Regions from separate parts of the Kitasatospora sp. NPDC093550 genome, predicted to be linked through region 2. Evidence: riboswitches for the same ligand, from Rfam matches in the RefSeq annotation. Region 2 holds a riboswitch; the other holds the start of a gene.
What was found. A riboswitch is a leader RNA that binds a small molecule or an ion and turns the genes downstream of it on or off. The one in region 2 is predicted to bind glycine.

Region 1 (7,017 bases), on a different contig from region 2:
TTGTCCCAGTTGGTGTTCGGGACCAGGACGGCCTGCTTGCCGTCCTCGTAGGACTCGAACTTGAAGGAGCCCGAGGACACGATGTGCTTGACGTAGTCGGCACCGGTGTCCTTGGCCTGCGGCACCGGCGCGGTCTGCGGGGCGCTGACCAGGTAGTCGAAGTCCGCGAACGGGTGCTGCAGGTGGAAGACGATCGTGGTGTCGTCCGGCGTCTCGATCGACTTGAGGTCGCCGGTCTTGTCCTTGTACGGGCCCGCGTACGGCGTCTCGTTGTCGACCAGCAGGTCGTGGAAGTAGGTCGGGCCGTTGGAGTTCACGTCCGGCGCGAAGTTGGAGCGCTCGACGGCGTACTTGACGTCCTTCGAGGTGATCGGGGTGCCGTCGTCGTACTTCAGGCCCTTGCGCAGCTTGTACGTCCAGGTCAGGCCGTCCGCGCTCTGCTGGCCCATCGACTCGGCGAGGTCCGGGACGAGCTTGTTGCCCTCCTCGCCGGCGGCCGGGTTGAAGGTGGTCAGCGGGCGGGCGTACAGGCGCGAGAAGTTGTAGATGTACGCGTAGTACGTGTTGCCCGGGTCGAGCGAGTCCGGAGTGCCCTTCATCTCGAAGGTGACCGTCCCGCCCTTCTTGTCCGAGGCGTTGACGATGCCCTTGGTGGCCGCGTTGGCGCCACCGCCGGCAGCGGAGGACGAGCTGTCGTCGCTCTTCTTGGTCGAGCTGTTGCAGCCGGTCACGACCAGGACCGCGGCGGCTGCCGCCGCGGTCAGGGCGACGGTACGGGACCTACGCATGGGAGAGATCAACCCCTTGAGGATGTGGAGGCGGTGGAGGATCCTGACGCTGGGTCAGTTGCTCTTGGGATCGAGGGCGTCGCGCAGCCCGTCGCCGAGCAGGTTGAAGGCGAGCACGGTGATGAAGATCGCCAGACCGGGGACCACCATGTACTGGGGGTCCACCTGGTAGTACCGGATCGCGTCCTGGAGCATCCCGCCCCAGGAGGCCTGCGGAGGCTGGATGCCGACGCCGAGGAAGCTCAGCCCTGCCTCGAAGAGGATGTTGGTCGGGATCAACAGGGTCGAGTAGACCAGGATCGGACCGACCAGGTTCGGCAGCAGCTCCTTGAACAGGATGAACGGGCCGCGGGCGCCGAGGCTGCGGGCCGCGTGCACGAACTCCCGCTCGCGCAGCGAGAGCGTCTGACCGCGCACGATCCGGCCCATGTAGGGCCAGTTGAAGAAGCCGATCACGAAGATCAGCACCATGATGTGCAGCGGGAGGCCGTGCAGGCCGAAGGCGCCGCCCTGCAGCGAGGTCGAGATCGCGATCGCGAACAGCAGCAGCGGGAAGGCGAGGAAGACGTCCATGACGCGGCTGATCAGCGTGTCCACCCAGCCGCCGTAGTAGCCGGCCATGATGCCGAGCACGGTGCCGATGGTGTTGGACAGCACGGTCGCGCCGAAGGCGACCAGCAGGGAGACCCAGGAGCCCTCGATGACCCGGGTGAGCAGGTCACGGCCCTGCAGCGGGTCGATGCCGAGCGGGTGGTCCCCGCTCATGCCGCCCCAGTCGCCGAGCGGGAGACCGCCGAGGTCGGGGTCCAGCAGGTCCTGGTGGAGGGCGTCCGGGTCGAGCCCGAACACCGACTCGATCGGCTTGGCCAGCACGGCGAGCAGGATCAGCAGGATCACCACGACGCCGCCGGCGACGGCGGCCTTGTCCCGCTTGAAGCGGGTCCAGGCGATCTGGCCGAGGGAGCGGCCCTCGATCTTCTTGGCCGGGCCGGCGGCGGCTGCTGCCTCCGGCTCGTTCCCGGCGGTGGTCACGGATGCGGTCATGGTCAGTTGGTCCCCTCGCCGACGGTGGCCGGCCCACGGGTGCCGGTCGCCGGCTTCGGCGGTGCGGCTGCGGACGTGCGAAAGGTGCTAGGAGGAGCGGGTGTTTCGTGGCAGCGCGTCGTGCACAGGTGCTGCCACCACGCGGGATGGGCGTCGCGTGGGCGAGCGGGTCGGCGTGCGCGCTCACCTTTGTGGGGTTCCAATGCGCGGTGCGTTGCGCAGAACTCTCTGCCATGCGACTTGGCTTACGCCAGACCTGACAACCGACAGATGCCCAACTGTGATCTGCAGGCATGCACCTCCCCGATCTCCGGCATATAGCTCTTCACATGGCTGTTACAGGCATGTCAAGATGACCGCACGGACCAAGGGGAAATTCGTCCGGAAAGCATCGAAGCCGACTTGACGGACAATCAAGTCGGCTTCGTGGGGATTTCGGCGAGCGGCGGTTTTCCGGTCAGCGCCCGGGGTAGCCGGGCCACGGCCGCTGGGGCTGCTGCTGCCAGCCCGGCGCGGGCGGCTGCGTGCCGTACGCGTACCCGGGTGCCGACTGCCCCGGCATCGGCTGCCCCGGCATCGAGTGGGCCGGGTACGCCGGCGGCGGCACCGGCGGGTACGGGCCGGTCGCCGGGCGTCCGGCCTCCCGGTCGAAGAACGGCCGCGCGTTGGCGCGCATCCACAGCGCCACCGGGTCGTACTCGTCCGACATCGCCACCGTGGACACCGCGAGCCCCTCCGGGGCCACCGCGATCGCCCGCTGCATCAGCGCGCGCACCGCCTCCACCGCCGGCGGCGAACTCTCGTACAGGTCCAGCCCGATCGCCAGGTACGGCTCCCCCACGGCAGGCTGCACCCAGGCCCGGCGCAGCGCCCGCACCGCGCGCACCTCGCTCGCCTGCCGCTCCAGCAGCGCGAAGAACTGCTGGGCGTTGACCTGCGGCTCGCTCAGCTTCAGTGGCCCGGCCGGCAGCCGGTCCAGGCCCGCGGCGATCCGCCGCAGGTCCGCCCAGGGCACGCCGACACCCCCGCCGGGCGCGTGCGGGTTGAGCCACAGGCCCCAGCGGGTGCGGTACAGCGAAGCGGCGATCTCCCGGCCGGAGATGACCTCGTGGGCCCGCGCCCAGCCGGAGGCGGCGAGCTGCTCGGGCGAGGTGACGGCCGGCGCGTAGCCGTGGCCGCTGATCTCCATGTTCCCGTACTGCGCGTCCGGACTGCCCGGCGTGCCGTGCCAGAGCAGCATCCAGACCCGGCCGTCGGCGAGCGCGTGCAGCAGCCGCTCGTACGCGTCGTAGCGCTCCGGCGCGACCTCGCGCAGGGCCTGCTCCAACGCGCCCGGGTCAGCTCCCGGGTGCCCGGCCGGCGCCTGGCCCCAGGGCCCGCCCGCTCCCGTTCCCGCACTCATGCGCCCACCTCGCCGCGCCTCTTTCCTCGAACCCGCCGGCCCGTCGGCCGTCTGCACGCACCCTATGGCGCGGCACCGGCCACCGCCACGGCGACGTGCCTACGAACAAACCCCGCTCACACCCGCGTGTAGAAAGGCATGACCCGGGTGAGCAGCCACTCGACCACCGGGTCGTCGGCGAGGTCGAGCAGTACGAGGTGGACGCCCCCCGGCAGCGGCGCGGTTCCCAGCGCCCGGCCGAGCGCGTCGTTCACCGCGGCCGGGTCGGCCGGGGCCGCCGGATCCAACTGGACGCCCACGAACATCACGGTCGGCTCGCCCTCGATGCTGGCCAGCGCCCGGCGGGCGGTCAACACCCCGGGAAGGGCCGAGAGTTCGGCCCGGCAGGCGGCCAGGAAGTGCTCCGGGTCCTCGCCCGGCACCGGCTCGCGCAGCGCCACCCGGCCGCCGGTCGGCGCGGCCGGGTCCTCGGCGCCCTCCCAGCGGTCCTCGCGCGGCCCCCGGCGCAGCTCGGCCACGCCCTGCGGCGGCACCGGGATGCCCACCGGCGCCTCCGGGTTCACCGCGATGCCCACGCCGAGCGGCAGCCCGCGGGCGAACTCCCAGACCGGCGCGATCGCGAAGGCCAGCCCCGGCGCGTGCTGCAGGAACACCTCCTGCGAGGAGAACACCGGGACGTACGGGTCGCCGCCCAGCTCGATGATCGGCAGGTCCAGGGACTGCCCCTGCGGGTCGGCCCCGGCGGGCAGCGGCACCCACACCCGGCTGCGGGCCAGCACCTCGATCACCCGCGGCGTCGCCCCCGGGTCGCCCAGGGCCGAGGTCAGCACCTGCTCCAGCTCGTTGGCCGGCCACGAGCCGCCCGCGGGCATCCCGTCCGGACCGCCCCACCCCTGCTGCTGCTCCACCGGGTACCCCATGCGCCGCCGATTCCGCCCTCTGCCGGTCGGCCGCCCTCTGCTGCGCCGACGCGGAGCAGTCTAGGGCCCGGGGGCCGGTGGGAATGGGCCTCGTGTTCGGGACGGCACCGTGTGACCGGGTCCCCCCTCCCCTCCTCCGCGCGGACGTGCCATGATGTGCGCGTCCGACGGCATGCGCCGCGGGCCCCACAACTCCATACCGGCCGCTCGAACCCGCGCGGGAGAGCCCGGAGTGCCGCTCATCGGCACGGCCGGCGCCGAAGGAGCAAGTCCTCCCCGGAATCTCTCAGGCCCCCCTACCGCACGGGTTAGGCACATCTGGAAAGCGGCGCACGGCCATGTCGCGCGCCCACCCACGGTGCAAGCCGCCATGCTGTCCCCCAAGCTGGAAACAGCTGTGGGCCGGCGGGGCGGTGAAGCTCTCAGGTACGACGACAGATGGGGAGACCCACGCCGCCGCATGCCCGCGCGCAGGGTCGGCCCCCGAGCGGGTCCGGTCCGGTGCGTGCACCCCTGAGTGCCCCGACCGAGGAGTTCCTGGCCATGTCGTCCCTCCGCCTGACCGCGCTCGACGCGCTGCACCGCGCCCTCGGCGCGACCATGACCGACTTCGCCGGCTGGGACATGCCGCTGCGCTACGGCAGCGAGCGCGAGGAGCACCTCGCCGTCCGTACCAAGGCCGGTCTGTTCGACCTCTCCCACATGGGCGAGATCACCGTCACCGGCCCGCAGGCCGGCGAGATGCTGGACCACGCGCTGGTCGGCTTCGTCTCCGCGCTCGGCGTGCTGCGCGCCCGCTACACCATGATCTGCGCCGAGGACGGCGGCATCCTGGACGACCTGATCGTCTACCGCCTGCGCGAGGACGCCTACCTGGTCGTCGCCAACGCCTCCAACGCCCAGCTGGTCCTCGACGAGCTGATCGCCCGCGCCAAGGGCTTCGACGCCGTCGTCACCGACGACCGCGACACCTACGCGCTGATCGCCGTCCAGGGCCCGGAGTCCACCGCGATCCTGGCCGACACCACCGACGCCGACCTGCCCGGCCTCAAGTACTACGCGATCCTCCCGGCCCGGGTGGCCGGCCACGAGGTGCTGCTGGCCCGCACCGGCTACACCGGCGAGGACGGCTTCGAGATCTTCTGCCGCCCGGCCGACGCCGAGGAGATCTGGCAGGCGCTGACCGCCGCCGGCGAGGGCCGCGGCCTGATCCCGTGCGGCCTGTCCTGCCGCGACACGCTGCGCCTGGAGGCGGGCATGCCGCTGTACGGGCACGAGCTGTCCACCGACCTCACCCCGTTCGACGCCGGTCTGGGCCGGGTCGTCCGCTTCGACAAGACCACCAACGGGGGTGCCTTCGTCGGCCGCAAGGCGCTGGAGCAGGCCGCCGCCGCGGCCGAGGCCAACCCGCCGCGGGTGCTGGTCGGCCTGGTCTCCGAGGGCAAGCGCGTCCCGCGTGCCGAGTACACCGTGGTCTCCACCGACGGCACCCCGATCGGCCGGATCACCTCCGGCGCGCCCTCCCCGACGCTGGGCCGGCCGATCGCGATGGCCTACGTCGACGCCGCCCACGCCGCCCCCGGCACCACCGTCGCGGTGGACGTGCGCGGCAAGCACGAGCCGGTCGAGGTCGTGGCGCTGCCCTTCTACAAGCGCGCCCGCTGACCGCCCGGTCGGGCCCCGGTTTTCCCATAGACGCAGGTCGTAGCCGTCCGAGCGGCGGCCCGCTTCGTCGTACCCGCTTCCCATCCTGGAGAATGACGCCATGAGCAACCCCCAGCACCTGCAGTACACCAAGGAGCACGAGTGGCTGACCGCCGCCGAGGACGGTGTCTCGACGGTCGGCATCACCAAGCACGCCGCGGACGCGCTCGGTGACATCGTCTACGTGCAGCTGCCCGAGGTGGGCGACACCGTGACCGCCGGCGAGACCTGCGGCGAGCTGGAGTCCACCAAGTCGGTCAGCGACCTGTACTCCCCGGTGACCGGCGAGGTCACCGAGGTCAACCAGGACGTCCTGGACGACAACGGCCTGGTCAACAGCGCCCCCTTCGAGGGCGGCTGGCTGTTCAAGGTGCGCGTCGAGGCCACCGACGAGCTGCTCAGCGCCGACGAGTACGACGCGCTCACCCACAGCAGCTGACCCGCTCGTGACCGGGCGGGCCGCGCGCACGCCGGCCCGCCCGCACCGCGGCCCCCGTCCCTCCTCCCCCGGGAAGACCCCACCATGACGGTTCTCAACCAGTCCCTGCACGCCCTCGACCCGGAGATCGCCGCCGCGGTCGACGCCGAGCTGCACCGCCAGCAGACCACCCTGGAGATGATCGCCTCCGAGAACTTCGCCCCGGTGGCGGTCATGGAGGCCCAGGGCTCGGTGCTCACCAACAAGTACGCCGAGGGCTACCCCGGCCGTCGCTACTACGGCGGCTGCGAGCACGTCGACGTGGTCGAGCAGATCGCGATCGACCGGATCAAGGCCCTGTTCGGCGCCGAGCACGCCAACGTCCAGCCGCACTCCGGCGCGCAGGCCAACGCCGCCGCGATGTTCGCGCTGATCCAGCCGGGCGACACCATCCTGGGCCTGAACCTGGCCCACGGCGGTCACCTGACCCACGGCATGAAGATCAACTTCTCCGGCAAGCTCTACAACGTGGTCGCGTACCACGTGGACGAGAAGACCGGCCAGGTCGACATGGCCGAGGTCGAGCGCCTCGCCAAGGAGCACCAGCCGAAGCTGATCATCGCCGGCTGGTCGGCCTACCCGCGCCAGCTGGACTTCGCCGCGTTCCGCCGGGTCGCCGACGAGGTCGGCGCGCTGCTCATGGTGGACATGGCGCACTTCGCCGGCCTGGTGGCCGCCGGG
Region 2 (7,017 bases):
GTGCAGCTGCAGCGAGGTCGCGGCGGCCTCGGCGACCATGGTGATGGATTCCAGCTGGAGGTGCTCGACACCTTCGATGTCGAGCGCGATCTCCTCCCCGCGCGCGGCCAGGATCTGGTCGCTGAGCAGGGAGTACCGCTGGTTGTGGCTCATCGCGTCCAGCCCGGTGTGGGCGTGTTCCAGGGTCGGCAGGATGCCCACCATGACGATCCGCGCCCCGGCCGCGGCGGCCCGCCGGTCGGCGTAGCGCAGCCCGGTGTCGATCTCCTCGCGCAGCTCCTCGAAGACGTGCCCGCACAGCCGGTGCGGCGTGATGTTGACCTCGATGTTGAACTTGCCCAGCTCGGTCTGGAAGTCGCTGGAGCCGATCTCGCTCAGCACCCGGGCGTTGTTCATGGCCGGCAGGCCCTGCTCGTCGGCCAGGTTGAGCTCGATCTCCAGGCCCATCACCGCCCGCGGCCGGTCGAAGCGCTCCTCCCGCAGCATCCGCCCGAGCGCCTCCTGACAGGCCTGGAGCTTGCGCCGGTACAGCTGCCGGTCCGCCAGATCCGCCCGAGTCGCGACGACCTTCTCGCCCACGGTCCCCTCCTCCTGAGACACCCCGTTGAGCCACCGGCCGACCGACCGTGCAAGCATCATGCCCACCTCGAAGATCGATACCCGAATGCTTGTACTGGCTTGCATTGCAAGGCATCTGACGGAAATTCAGACCATGTGCAGACTTGCTCGGCGCCACCGCCTGTGATAAACAGATCACCCTGCGCATCTGTTCGATGGAATTCGCACAGCGCTCCGGCCGGTCCGTTCCCGCCCCGAACCCCTCGTCGACGGCGACGACCGCGCCGGCACCGCGATCCTGCACAACCGGACACGGCCGGGCCCCGTCAGCGAAGACGCGCCAGCCATGCCGGTATGCCGCACTCGCACGCCGATCTCGCTTGGAGAGGCGGTCCCCGCCATGACTCTGCAGACCCCCCAGCCCCCACCGAGCGCGCTGCGCGCGGTCCTGGGCGCACTCGACTCGGAGACCGCGCTGCGTCAGCCCGCCGCCGCAGCGCTGCGCCATCCGGCCGGCCCACTGGTCCCCGCCCATCCGCTCGCGGTGCACGTCCTGGACGGCCCGCGCCCCGAACTGCCCGCCGCCCGCCGCACCGGCTGGCGCTTCCTGATCAAGGACGGCGCCGACGTCGCCGCCGCGGCCGAAGTGGTGCAGGGCGTCGAGGGGCACACCTTCTCCCACTTCACCGCGGGCCCCTACCTGGACTCGACGGTCCGGGCGCTGCGCGAGGCCTGGCAGCTCGCCCAGGCCTCCCGGATCCGCCAGCAGCCCCGGCTGCTGACCTTCCCCGGCCAGTACGCGACGGCCCTCTGGCTGCACAGCCCCGACACCGGCCCGGCCGCCGACCTGCTGATCCCGCTCGCCCCGGCCCCGCTCGGCGTCACCGCCCACCGGGCCTACCCGGCCGCCGAACTGCTCCCGCTGCTCGCCCGCGCCCCGCTGGCCCGGCCGCTGCTGCTCGGCACCTCCTGAACCACCCGCATCCGCGCGGGCCGCCGGACCACCCGCCCGGCGGCCCTCCGTCGTGCCCGCGCGCCCGGCACCGGGGCGCGCCACCCGAACGGCGACCACCTGGACGAAGCACCCGCCATGGCCCGATCGGGCCATCCCCCGCCTGGCCCACCGGTGCGCGATTTCCCCCCGGCCCCACCTGAACGGGTGATCTCTTCCCGGGAGTTGTGGCGCATGTCACGAAATCCCTGCGAGCACGTCCGCAGATGCCGACACTGGGAACCAGCGTGGAAGGACCACCTGTCCTACCCACTTGAACGCCGGTCAACACCTGGTCGGCGTGCGGACAGGATCCGACTACCGCGGCGGCCCCGGAGGGCACGACCTCCGGCGACCGCACCACGGGGAGGATCGCAGAGCGAAGCGAGGGTACGCGTATGTGCCAGCACCGTCCTGAGTGCCCGTCGGCCGAGTCCGAGGACCGCGAGGCGGCCGTCTCGGTGGCCTGCCACCCGGAGCAGGGCTGGAGCCTGCTCTGCAACGGCGTCCTGCTCTTCGAGGACACCGGAGAGCTGCTGCCCGACGGCCGGGTCATCGCCCCGCGCCGCCCCGTCGCCCACGCGGCCTGACCGCACGGCCTGACCGCACGGCCTGACCGCACGGTCCGGCCGTCCGGCGGGGGGCAGCCGCCACAGGGAGAACGAGACGGGCGAAGGGCTGGGCCCCGGCGGAACGTTCCGCCGGGGCCCAGCCCTTCGCCCGAACTACCTGACTACCCGACTACCTGACGAGCGGGTCCGTCAGACGCCGTACTCGTCCAGCGGCGGGCAGGAGCAGACGAGGTTGCGGTCGCCGTACGCCCCGTCGATCCGGCTCACCGGCGGCCAGTACTTGTCCGCCGGGTTCACGCCCGCCGGGAAGACGGCCTCCTGCCGCGAGTAGCCGTGCGCCCAGTCGCCGGCCAGCGCGGCGGCGGTGTGCGGGGCGTTGCGCAGCGGGTTGTCCTCGGCCGCCCACTCGCCCGAGCCGACCTTGTCGATCTCGGCCCGGATCGCGATCATCGTGTCGCAGAACCGGTCGATCTCGTGCAGGTCCTCGGACTCGGTCGGCTCGATCATCAGCGTGCCGGCCACCGGGAAGGACATCGTCGGCGCGTGGAAGCCGTAGTCGATCAGGCGCTTGGCGATGTCGTCCACCGTCACGCCCGTCTCCTTGGTCAGCGGACGCAGGTCGATGATGCACTCGTGCGCGACCAGCCCGCCCGGACCGGTGTAGAGCACCGGGAAGTGCGGCGCCAGGCGCTTGGCGATGTAGTTGGCGTTCAGCACCGCGACCTGGGTCGCGTGCTTGAGGCCCTCGCCGCCCATCAGCCGGACGTACGCCCAGGAGATCGGCAGGATCGCCGCCGAGCCCCACGGCGCGGCCGAGATCGGGCCGACACCGGTGGCCGGGCCGGCCTCCGCCTGCAGCGGGTGGTTCGGCAGGTACGGCGCCAGGTGGGCGCGCACCGCGACCGGGCCGACGCCCGGGCCGCCACCGCCGTGCGGGATGCAGAAGGTCTTGTGCAGGTTCAGGTGCGAGACGTCCGCACCGAACTTGCCCGGCTTGGCGAGGCCGACCAGGGCGTTCAGGTTGGCGCCGTCCACGTACACCTGGCCGCCGGCCTCGTGCACCAGGGCGCAGATCTCGGTGATCTGGGTCTCGTACACGCCGTGGGTCGACGGGTAGGTGACCATCAGCACCGACAGGCTGTCACGGTGCTGCTCGATCTTGGCCTTCAGGTCCTCGACGTCCACGTCGCCGTCGACCAGGGTCTTCACCACGACGACGCGCATGCCGGCCATCACCGCGGAGGCGGCGTTGGTGCCGTGCGCGGAGGACGGGATCAGGCAGACGTCGCGCTGGGTGTCGCCATTGGCGTGGTGGTAGGCGCGGACGGCCAGCAGGCCGGCCAGCTCGCCCTGCGAGCCCGCGTTCGGCTGGATCGACACGGCGTCGTAGCCGGTCACCTCGACGAGCTGCTGCTCCAGCTGGCGGATCAGCGTCAGGTAGCCCTGGGCCTGGTCGATCGGGGCGAAGGGGTGCAGCTGGCCGAACTCCGGCCAGGTCACGGCCTCCATCTCGGTGGTCGCGTTGAGCTTCATGGTGCAGGAGCCCAGCGGGATCATGCCGCGGTCCAGCGCGTAGTCCCGGTCCGACAGGCGGCGCAGGTAGCGCAGCATGGCGGTCTCGGAGCGGTGGCTGTGGAAGACCGGGTGGGTCAGGTACTCGTCGTCGCGCAGCAGCGCGGCGGGCAGCGCGTCGGCGGTCTCGGCGGCCTCGGCCGCCTCGACGCCGAACGCGGCCCAGACACCGGCCAGGTGCTCGCGGGTGGTGGTCTCGTCGGTGGAGATCGAGATCCGGTCCGCGCCGTCCTGGTGGACGTTGATGCCGTTGGCGCGGGCGGCGGCGGCGATCTCGGCGGCGCGGCCCGGCACCACGGCGGTGACGGTGTCGAAGAACTCGCCGTGCAGCAGTTCGACGCCACCGGCCCGCAGGCCCTCGGCGAGGGCGGCGGCGTAGCGGTGGGTGCGGCGGGCGATGTCGGCCAGGCCGTCCGGACCGTGGTACACGGCGTACATCGAGGCCATCACGGCCAGCAGCACCTGGGCGGTGCAGATGTTGCTGGTGGCCTTCTCGCGGCGGATGTGCTGCTCACGGGTCTGCAGGGCCAGGCGGTAGGCGCGGTTGCCCTCGGTGTCGACGGAGACGCCGACCAGACGGCCGGGCAGCGAGCGGGCGTACTCGGCGCGCACCGCGAGGTAGCCGGCGTGCGGGCCGCCGAAGCCCATCGGCACGCCGAAGCGCTGCGAGGTGCCGCAGGCGATGTCGGCGCCCAGCGCGCCGGGGGACTTGAGCAGGGTCAGCGCCAGCAGGTCGGCGGCGACGGCGACGATCGCGCCGAGGCCGTGCGCCTGCTCGATGACCGGGGCGAGGTCGCGGACCACACCGGTGGCGCCCGGGTACTGCAGCAGCACGCCGAAGACGCCGCGCTCGGCGATCTCGGCCGGGATGCCCTCGGACAGGTCGGCGACGACGACCTCGACGCCGGTCGGCACCGCACGGGTGTTGATCACCGCGATGGTCTGCGGGAGGGTCTCGGCGTCGACCAGGAAGACGCCGCCCTTGACCTTGGTGACGCGGCGGGCCAGCGCCATCGCCTCGGCGGCCGCGGTGCCCTCGTCGAGCAGCGAGGAGCCGGAGGTCGGCAGACCGGTCAGGTCGGAGACCAGGGTCTGGAAGTTGAGCAGCGCCTCCAGGCGGCCCTGCGAGATCTCCGGCTGGTACGGGGTGTACGCGGTGTACCAGGCCGGGTTCTCCATGACGTTGCGCAGGATCACCGGCGGGGTGAAGGTGCCGTAGTAGCCCAGGCCGATCATCGGCTGGAGCACCTGGTTGCGGCCGGCCAGCTCGCGCAGCTCGGCGAGGACCTGGGCCTCGGTCCGGCCGGCCGGCAGGTCCAGGCCGGTGATGGAGCGGATCGCCTCGGGCACGGCGGTCGCGGCGAGCTCGTCCAGCGAGCCGTAGCCGACGGACGCCAGCATCTTCTCCTGCGCGGCGGCGTCGGGGCCGATGTGGCGGTTCTCGAAGGGACTGGCCAGCTCAAGCTCGGTGAGGGTCGAGGCGCCGGTGGGGCGTCCCGCGTTCGGCTGGGCGTTCATGGTGGTCGAGGCCTCCTGGTCACGGACCGGCGGGGGTACGCACGCCGACCGGCCTTCCGCTGCGGACAGCGACTCAGCGATGGCGGGCGGACCCGACAGGCCTCCCCCTCTGTCATCGGGACCTGAGAGCTTCGCCCGCACGGCGCGCTGTGGGCGCTCCGCCGGCTTGCACCGTCGGTGAGGGTGGTGATCGCCGGCTTCCGTGCCGACACTCCTGCCCTGCTTTCCAGAGTGACCTACCCCACACGGTACGGATGCCTGAGAGATTCCGGGGAGGAGTTGCTCCTTCGGCGCTCCGACCAGCGGTTTTCGCGGTCGGAGACTCTCCCGAGCGGGCTCTGCGGTCGCCGCCCAGGGTACCAGCGGGAGGCCTTCCGATCACGGGTGCTTCCGGTCACCCCGGGTCTACGCGCGTCCCCCGGACGGCCCAGCGCGCAGCCCGTCCGGCGCACCCCGGTCGCGCACGTCCGATTCATGGCATTTGGTTGGGAACTGGCGGACAGGACGGGTGCTCCGGCCGCCGACCCTGCGGGAGTTCCGCAGGCTCAGCGCACTGGAGGAAAGAGTGCAGACCGACATCGACCCCCGCGACCTCATCGGCCACAAGGCGGTCGACCGCAACGGAGACAAGATCGGCACGGTCGACGAGGTGTACCTCGACGATGCCACCGGCCAGCCCGAGTGGGCCGCCGTCCGGACCGGCATCTTCGGCCGGGACGCCTTCGTCCCGCTCACCACGAGCGAGTTCTCCGGCGACGAGCTCCGGGTTCCGTACGACAAATCGCTGGTCAAGGAGTCCCCGGACTTCGGCGTGGGCCAGCACCTGTCCCCCGCCCAGGAGCTCCAGCTCTACCGCTACTACGGCCTCGACACCCCGGCGGACGACCCCTCGGCCGACGAGAACCACGAGCGGGCCGCACAGCCCGACCTCGACTTCGGAACCACCCCGGCCGCCGTCGCGGTCGCCGCCCCACCGCATGCCCTCCACTCCTCGGAGTCCGGCACCACCACCTCGACCACCACCAGAACCGCCATGGAGGCCAACATGCGGACCCTGACCACCCCCGTCGCCGCCGAGACCTCCCCCGCACCCAGCATGGAGGCGAAGCTGCATCCGGCACCGGTGGCGCCGTCCGCCCCGGTGCACTCCGCCGCCGCCGACTCGTCCGCGCCCAGCAGCCCGATCGAGATCACCTGCAGCGAGGAACGGCTGGAGGTCACCACGGAGTGGCACAACGTGGGCACCGCGAAGCTGCGCAAGTACGTGACGACCGAGCAGGTCGAGCGCCGCGTCCCGGTGGTCCGCGAGCGCGTCCGGGTCGAGCGGATGCCGGTCAGCGACGCCGAGCGCGCCTCCCTCACCGAGAAGGAGATCGCCGAGGCCGTCGAGGAGGTCACCCTCCGCGAGGAGCGCCCGGCGGTCCGCAAGTACCTCGCGCCCATCGAGCGCGTCCGGCTGGTCGTCGAGCGCTACACGGACGAGGAGGTGATCCGGGAGGAACTCCGCCGCGAACACGTCGAGATCCACGACGACACCGCCCCCACGTCCCCCACCCCCACCCCGGAAGCCGCCCGCCCGAGCTCCCTCCGCCCCCTCGCCTGACTCCCACCCCCCCAAGGGCCCCGACTCCCAGAGCCGTGGCCCTTCCCCATGCCCCACCCCCGCAGCCCGCCGCAAGCGCCCGCCCCGGCCCCACCGCCCCTCCCCCTTTGCCAAAGCTTAACCACTCGATATTTGACACTCTGAAGTATCTCCCTGCATGGTTACTTCAGTTCATTCACTATGTACGGGAGGAAGCAACCGTG

Region 1: linked by a shared signal. The riboswitch ahead of gcvT (glycine cleavage system aminomethyltransferase GcvT) and the one ahead of gcvP (aminomethyl-transferring glycine dehydrogenase) in region 2 are both predicted to bind glycine.

Annotation. Positions count from the first base shown of each region.
Region 1 covers NZ_JBIWJF010000037.1:46,896-53,912, forward strand. The annotation lists gene ACIRD3_RS36010 (ABC transporter substrate-binding protein) at 1-788, opposite strand, end outside; gene ACIRD3_RS36015 (ABC transporter permease) at 843-1,832, opposite strand; gene ACIRD3_RS36020 (enhanced serine sensitivity protein SseB C-terminal domain-containing protein) at 2,290-3,234, opposite strand; gene ACIRD3_RS36025 (enhanced serine sensitivity protein SseB C-terminal domain-containing protein) at 3,351-4,154, opposite strand; glycine riboswitch at 4,363-4,466, shown strand; gene gcvT (glycine cleavage system aminomethyltransferase GcvT) at 4,698-5,819, shown strand; gene gcvH (glycine cleavage system protein GcvH) at 5,920-6,297, shown strand; gene glyA (serine hydroxymethyltransferase) at 6,382-7,017, shown strand, end outside.
Region 2 covers NZ_JBIWJF010000010.1:13,656-20,672, reverse strand. The annotation lists gene ACIRD3_RS17780 (glutamate--cysteine ligase) at 1-579, opposite strand, end outside; gene ACIRD3_RS17775 (hypothetical protein) at 959-1,531, shown strand; gene ACIRD3_RS17770 (DUF5999 family protein) at 1,948-2,139, shown strand; gene gcvP (aminomethyl-transferring glycine dehydrogenase) at 2,311-5,211, opposite strand; glycine riboswitch at 5,448-5,551, opposite strand; gene ACIRD3_RS17760 (PRC and DUF2382 domain-containing protein) at 5,720-6,814, shown strand; gene ACIRD3_RS17755 (MFS transporter) at 7,015-7,017, shown strand, end outside.